DNA from 2 places in the Isoptericola sp. NPDC057191 genome. Region 1 is predicted to be linked to the other one. Evidence: riboswitches for the same ligand, from Rfam matches in the RefSeq annotation. Region 1 holds a riboswitch; the other holds the start of a gene.
The links. Region 1 has a riboswitch for S-adenosylmethionine ahead of ACFT55_RS10140 (aminotransferase class V-fold PLP-dependent enzyme). Riboswitches for the same ligand answer to the same signal wherever they lie in the genome.

Region 1 (3,387 bases):
CGACCGACGCCCGCACCGCCCCGGCGTCGAACCCGAGGCGACCGAGCAGCGGGTGCGCGCAGAAGCGCCCGTCCCGCACGCCGATGCCGTGCTCGGCCGACAGGTACGCGGCGACCAGGCCGGGGTCGTAGCCGGCGACGGTGAAGGTGACGACCCCCACGGGGTCGACGGCGTCGTCCCACACGTGCACGACATCGACGCGGTCGATCGCCTCCAGCCCGCCGACCAGGCGGCGGCGCAGGGCGTCCTCGTGCTCCGTGGCGGCGCGCTCGTCCAGGCCCGCGAGCTCGTCGCACGCCACCGCGAGCGCGACGGCGCCCACGACGTTGGGCGAGCCGGCCTCGTGCCGGGCCGGGCCCTCGTGCCAGTCGGTGCTCGCGGTGCGCACCCGGCGGACGGCGCCACCGCCGGCGAGGTACGGCGTGCCCGCGTCGAGCCAGTCGCGGCGGCCGACGAGGGCGCCGGCACCGAACGGGGCGTAGGTCTTGTGCCCGGAGAAGGCGACGTAGTCGACGCCGGTGTCCGCGAGCGAGAAGCGGCGGTGCGGCACCAGCTGCGCGCCGTCGAGCACGACCCGGGCGCCCGCGCCGTGCGCCGCGGCGACGACGTCGGCGACGGGCAGCGCCTCGCCCGTGACGTTGGACGCGCCGGTGAGGGCGAGGAGGGCGTAGGGGCGGCCGGTGGCCACGCCGGCGGCGAGCTCGTCCTGGATCTCGGCCAGCGTCGCGGCGACGGACGGTCCGCCCGCGACGACGGTCGCGTCGGTGGCGCGCTGCCAGGGCAGGAGGTTGGCGTGGTGCTCGATGTCGAGCACGAGGACGCGTCCCGGCTCGCCCGTCGCCGGGTCGGCGGGCACGCAGCCGGCGAGCAGGTTGAGCGAGTCCGTGGTGTTGCGGGTGACGATCGTGAGGTCGTCGTCGCGCGCGCCCACGAACGCCCCGATCGTGCGGCGGGCGGTCTCGTAGAGCGCGGTGGAGACCTGCGAGAGGTAGCCGGCGCCGCGGTGCACGCTGGCGTACAGCGGAAGCACGCGAGCGACGCGGTCGGCGACGGCCTGCAGCGCGGGGGCAGACGCCGCGACGTCGAGGTTGGCGTACGGCACCTGGCGGCCGTCGACGAGCGGCACGAGCGTGTCCGCGCCGACGACGGGCAGCACGGGCGCGACGTCGTGCACGGGCCGGGCGGTGGGTGCTGGAGCGGGCGTGGTGGGCGCCGGGGCGGGCGCGGTGGCGAGCGTGGTCATGCGTGGTCCTCCTCGGTCGTGCCGGGGAGGTGGCTCCCCGCGCTTGCCCGACGCCGGACGGCGCGGGGCCAGGTCGTCACCCGGGGCACCCCGCCGCGAGAGGAGGGTTGCCGGCCAGCGAGCCGGGGCTTCGCGCTGGCACTCATGACCTGTGGCTATCGTGCGGGCGCCGCGAGGCGTCGTCAAGCGATGGGACGCCTTTCTCACGATGCGGTCACCACCTGGCGGCGGGGGCCGGCGCCCGCCACAGTCCGCGCATGGTCTCCGCACTCCCCCCGGCCCCGCTCACCGTGCGCCGTGCCGCGACGTCCGACGTCGACGTCGCACTGCCCCTGTTCCTCGGCTACCTCGACTTCTACGGCACCACGCACCCGCCGGAGCGGGCGCGCGCCTTCCTCGCGGCACGGCTCGAGGCCGGCGAGAGCGTGCTGTTCCTCGCGGAGTCCGGCGACCAGGCCGTCGGGCTCGCGCAGGTCTACCCCACGTTCTCCTCGCTCGGCCTCCGGCTCACGTGGACGCTCAACGACCTGTTCGTCGACCCGGCCGCGCGCGGGACCGGCGCGGGCCGCGCCCTCGTGCGCGCCGTGGCGGACGCCGCCCGCGCGGCCGGCGCGCGGCACGTGGCCCTGAGCACCGCGCGGACCAACTCCCGGGCGCAGTCGCTGTACGAGGACGAGGGCTTCGTGCGCGACGACGAGTTCCTCGGCTACGTCCTGCCGCTCGGCTGAGCGTCGTCACGCGCCACGCCCGGGCGCGCGTCCCCGGTCAGAACGCCCCGCCCCCGCCGTCGCGCCAGCCGAGCACGTTGTCGGCGCCCTGGGGGTACGGCCCCTCGTGCGGGTACGACCCGTCGTGCGGGCGCCCGCGCGCGGGACGCGGAGGCAGGTCGCGCGGCCGTTCCAGCGGCTCGGGCCGTTCCCGGTGGAACCACTGCCTGACGGTGTCGACGATCTTCATGGTGGGCCTTCCGCTCCGGCGGGAGAAGTCGCTATCACTTTACCCATCTTTGACCCGTGCGCGCCGGGAGCATGGCGACTCGGCTCGCGTCGCGAGACGCGTGACCACCACGCGGACAGCTGTCGTACGATCGCCACGACCATCCCGAGCGGCCGAGTGACGTGGCACGTCGACGCCGCAGCAACCCGCGGGCCGGTCGTCGCCCTGGTGGCGACGGACGGGCCGGACGAGGGTGCTACCGCCACGACCGATGGGAGGAACGCGATGACGCCCCAGATCGACCCCCGCCCCGCCGACGGCTACGCCGGCGACCTCACCCCGCAGCAGGCGTGGGACCTGCTCGCCGCCGACCCGGCCGCCGTCCTCGTGGACGTGCGCACCGAGGGCGAGTGGCGGGCGATCGGCGTGCCCGACACGACCGCAGCCGGAGCGCCGGCCGTGTTCGTGGAGTGGGTGCAGGCCGGCGGACGCCCGAACCCTGGATTTCTCGCCGACCTCGCCGCCGCGGGCCTGAGCGCGGGCGCACCCGTCGTCTTCCTGTGCCGCTCGGGCCAGCGCTCGATCGGCGCCGCCCGCCTCGCCACGTCGGCCGGCCTCGGACCGGCGTACAACGTGCTCGAGGGCTTCGAGGGCGGCCCCGGCTTCGACGGCGTCCGCGACCGCGAGGGCTGGAAGGTGCGCGGCCTGCCCTGGCGCACCTACGCCGACGGCGCCCCGGCGACCGGGGTCCGCGCGTGAGCGCCGCCGGCATCCCCACGGGCCCGGCCGCCGACGACGTCGTGCACGGCGGCTCCGGCCGCGGACCTCTGCCCGCGACCGCCCGGCCCGCGACGCTCGCCGTCCGCGGCGGGCACCGCCGCTCGGAGTACCAGGAGACGTCGGAGGCGCTGTTCCTCACGCAGGGATACGTGTACGACACGGCGGCCGACGCGGAGGCGTCGTTCACGGGCGACCTGTCCCGCTTCATCTACTCCCGGTACGGCAACCCGACGGTGCACACGTTCGAGGAGCGGCTGCGGCTGCTGGAGGGCGCGGAGGCCTGCTACGCGACGGCCTCCGGCATGTCGGCGGTCTTCACGACGCTCGCCGCGCTGGTCTCCAGCGGGTCGCGCATCGTCTCCGCGCGCGCCCTGTTCGGCTCCACGAACGTCATCTACGAGGAGATCCTCGCGAAGTGGGGCGTGCGG
Region 2 (3,387 bases), on a different contig from region 1:
GGACGGCGCCCAGCAGCGCGACGACGTCGAGCACCTGGTCGTAGTAGGAGAACGCGCCCGGGACGGAGCCGTCGTCGGGGTTCAGCCCGAGGGACGTCAGCCGGCGAGCGGTCTCCCGGCGCAGCGCGCCGGCCGTGACCTCCAGGTCGACGGCGTCGGTACGGCCGGCCCAGAACGACTCGACGGCCTTCTTGAGCTCGCGGCGGCGCCCGATGCGCGGGTAGCCGAGGATCGTGCCGCCGGGGAAGGCTGCGGGTGCGGGGCTTGTCGGTGTGGTGGACATGAGCACTCCAGAGGTCGGGCGCCCGTCAGACGGCGGGAGCCTGGGTCGGGATGCTCGGTACCCACGGCCTTCTGGCCAGGTCCGCGCCGTCCGACGGGTCGTCGGCCGACGCCGGTCCGCCGAGGTGCACACCCTCGAGCAGGTCCAGAGCGGGTCGGTACTTGTTGAACGTGTACACGTGGATGCCGGGGGCGCCCGCGTCGAGCACGCGCTGCGCGAGCTCCACGGCGCGCGCCGTCCCGTAGGCGTGCTGCGCCTCCGGGTCCGGCAGGGCGTCGAGCGCGTCCAGCAGGTGCCGGGGCGCGCGGACGCCGGTGAGCTCCTCGACGCGACGGAGCCGGTGGGGCTCGGTCGTGGGCAGCTGCCCGGCGAGGATGGGGATCGTCACGCCGGCCGCGCGGGCCTCGGCGACGAAGTCGGTGTACGAGTCGGCCTCGTAGAACAGCTGCGTGATGGCGAAGCCCGCCCCCGCCTGCTGCTTCTCCAGCAGCCGCTGGACCTCCTGCGCCCGGGTGGTGCCGGCCTGCCTGTTGCCGTCGACGAACGTCGCGACGGCGATCGTCAGGGGGCGGGTGGCGCCGCGGAGGGCGGTGCCCGGGTCGTGCGCGCAGCGGCGCGCCTCCACCTCGCGCAGCAGGTGCACGAGCTCGATCGACGACTCCACGCCGTCGGACGGCGGTGCCCAGTCGGGCTGGTCCTTGGGCGGGTCGCCGCGCAGCGCGAGGAAGGCGCGCGTGCCGGCGGCGAGGAAGTCGTCGATGACGGCGGAGACGTCCTCCCGGGACGCGCCCACGCAGGTCAGGTGCGCCACGGGCAGGACGGGCGTGCCCTCCAGCAGCCGGGCGACGACCTGCCGCGCCGTCGCCCGGTCACCGCCGCCCGCGCCGTACGTCACGGACACGAAGTCCGGGCGCGCGGCCACGAGCCGGCGCGCCGTCTCCCAGAACTTCGGGGCGGCGTCCGGCCGGCGCGGCGGCATGAGCTCGAACGAGACCGTCGGGCGTGCGGGCAGCACCGGGGTGGGCGGAAGGGATGCCTCTGCGACCATGCGTCACTCCATCGATCCTGGCGTGAGCACCTTCGTCCTCGGGAGGCTTCCGTCGGAGAACGGGTTGCTGCGGCGTCGTCGAGCCAGGACTCTCGGCCGCTCTGGATGGCTGGACCTCGATCGTACGCACCATCCGCGATGCGGTCGAGATTTCGCCCGCCTGATGAGACAACCGGGGGACGACGCCGCTGGTCAGGGCACCAGCACGACCTTCCCGCCCGGGTGGCCGGACTCGACGAGCGCGTGCGCACGGGCCGCGTCGGCCAGCGGGAGGACCGCGCCGACGGTGGTGGTGAGGTCGCCGCGGGCGAGGGCGTCGACCGCCTGCGCGAGCTCGTCGGCGTCCCGCTCGGAGCGGTAGCTGGCCGTCACGCCCAGGTCGGCCGCGGCGTCGTCGGCGATGGTGACGATCCGGTCCGTGCCGCCGCGCAGGGCGATCGAGTCGGGCAGGACGCCCGCGCCGGTGGTGTCGAGGACGGCGTCCACGCCGTCGGGCGCGAGGGCGCGGACGCGTTCGACCAGCCCGGCGCCGTAGGTGGTCGCCGTCGCCCCGAGGGCGGCGACGCGGTCCTGGTTCCGCGCCGACGCCGTCCCGACCACCCTGGCGCCGCGGCGCACCGCGAGCTGGGTGGCCAGCGCGCCCACCGCGCCGGACGCCCCGTGCACGAGCAGGGTCTCGCCGGCGCGCAGGTCCAGCAGGCGCAGCACGCGCGTCGCCGTCTCCGCCGCGACGGGGAGCGTGACGGCGTCGGTCACGGCGAGGCCGTCGGGGACACGGGCGAAGACCTTCGTGAGCGCGAGCTCCGCGTACCCGCCGCCGACGGCGAACCCCACCACACGGTCGCCGGGCGCGACGCCCGTCACGCCGTCACCGAGCGCGTCCACCACGCCCGCCACCTCCAGGCCGGGCACGACCGGGGTCGCGGGCTCGGGGGCGCCGGTCACCCCGGCGCGGGACTTCACGTCCCAGCCGTTGACGGCGGCCGCCTCGACACGCACGCGCACCTGGCCGGGCCCGGCTTGCGGGTCGGGGACGTCGGCGAGGTGCAGCACCTCGGGGTCGCCGTGGGACTCGTAGACGATCGCGCGCACGCGGTCATCCTGGCGCAGGCGCCGCCGCCCTGCCCGCGCGGTCCAGCGGAGGCGCAGCGGTGTCGCGGCACGACGGGATCACGGGGTGGCGAGTTCGGCAGCGTCCAGGACGTCGCCAGAGGCGCTCATGAGCCACTCGGTGGCGAACAGGACCTTCAGGTATTGGATGACGACATTCGTCGCGGGGCTGTGTTCAGCCGATGGCCGGCCGGCTCGGCAACGTCCGATCCGCCCGACGACCGCGGTACGACGTAGTCAGCCCTCTGGGGCGCGGGCGGCGAACACCCAGACGGTCGTGTCGTGCGGCGTCATGGTTGGCGCGGACTGTGTCTCGAAGCGCGTGGTGACCCGCACCCGCTCCCCGAGGAGGAATTGGAGCTCCTGGGCGATCTCGTCGACATCGACACCGGAGTCCTCGGTCCTCTCGCGCACCTGGCAGACGACGGCGACGTCGAGGCCGTCGACGGCGACGCCCAGCGCCAGCGCGTCGCGCGGGACGAGGCTGAGCGAAGCCTGCGTCAGCTGGGCGACGACGTAGTTCTCCCAAAGGGGCGCGCCGCCGAGGTACTCGGGGGTCGGCAGGGTCATGAGGCTGTCCATCCTGGGTTGGCGGGCACCACGCGAGGACTGGAGCAGCCCTCGATGAAGAAGACGTCGGTGAGTCAGAGGCGCAGCCCGGTGGACACGATGAATGCGCCCTTCACGGATTGCTCCTCCGGAAGTCGATGCCGTCGTCGTGACGCTGGACGCTCCGTACGCCCGTCACCCGGCGGCCGTGTTCTCCCAGGTACTGAACCCGACGACCGGTGTGTCGGGCCTCCACCAGCCTTCGTGGGTCGCTGCGGATGCGGCCTGCGGGCTGGCGAGGATCAGCAGGTCCGGTACGGCCGGGACGACGCCGGGTGACGCCACGAACGAGTCCCAGTCGACGTCGGCCGTCGTGCCCCGGCGGTCGACGACGAGA

Region 2: another riboswitch for S-adenosylmethionine. It lies ahead of ACFT55_RS04765 (methylenetetrahydrofolate reductase); the one in region 1 lies ahead of ACFT55_RS10140 (aminotransferase class V-fold PLP-dependent enzyme).

Annotation. Positions count from the first base shown of each region.
Region 1 covers NZ_JBHUWC010000062.1:5,493-8,879, reverse strand. The annotation lists gene ACFT55_RS10140 (aminotransferase class V-fold PLP-dependent enzyme) at 1-1,243, opposite strand, end outside; SAM riboswitch class IV at 1,278-1,393, opposite strand; gene ACFT55_RS10135 (GNAT family N-acetyltransferase) at 1,501-1,971, shown strand; gene ACFT55_RS10130 (hypothetical protein) at 2,009-2,200, opposite strand; gene ACFT55_RS10125 (rhodanese-like domain-containing protein) at 2,465-2,938, shown strand; gene ACFT55_RS10120 (O-succinylhomoserine sulfhydrylase) at 2,980-3,387, shown strand, end outside.
Region 2 covers NZ_JBHUWC010000017.1:29,783-33,169, reverse strand. The annotation lists gene metE (5-methyltetrahydropteroyltriglutamate--homocysteine S-methyltransferase) at 1-283, opposite strand, end outside; gene ACFT55_RS04765 (methylenetetrahydrofolate reductase) at 309-1,331, opposite strand; SAM riboswitch class I at 1,337-1,443, opposite strand; gene ACFT55_RS04760 (NADP-dependent oxidoreductase) at 1,524-2,423, opposite strand; gene ACFT55_RS04755 (hypothetical protein) at 2,679-3,011, opposite strand; gene ACFT55_RS04750 (hypothetical protein) at 3,186-3,387, opposite strand, start outside.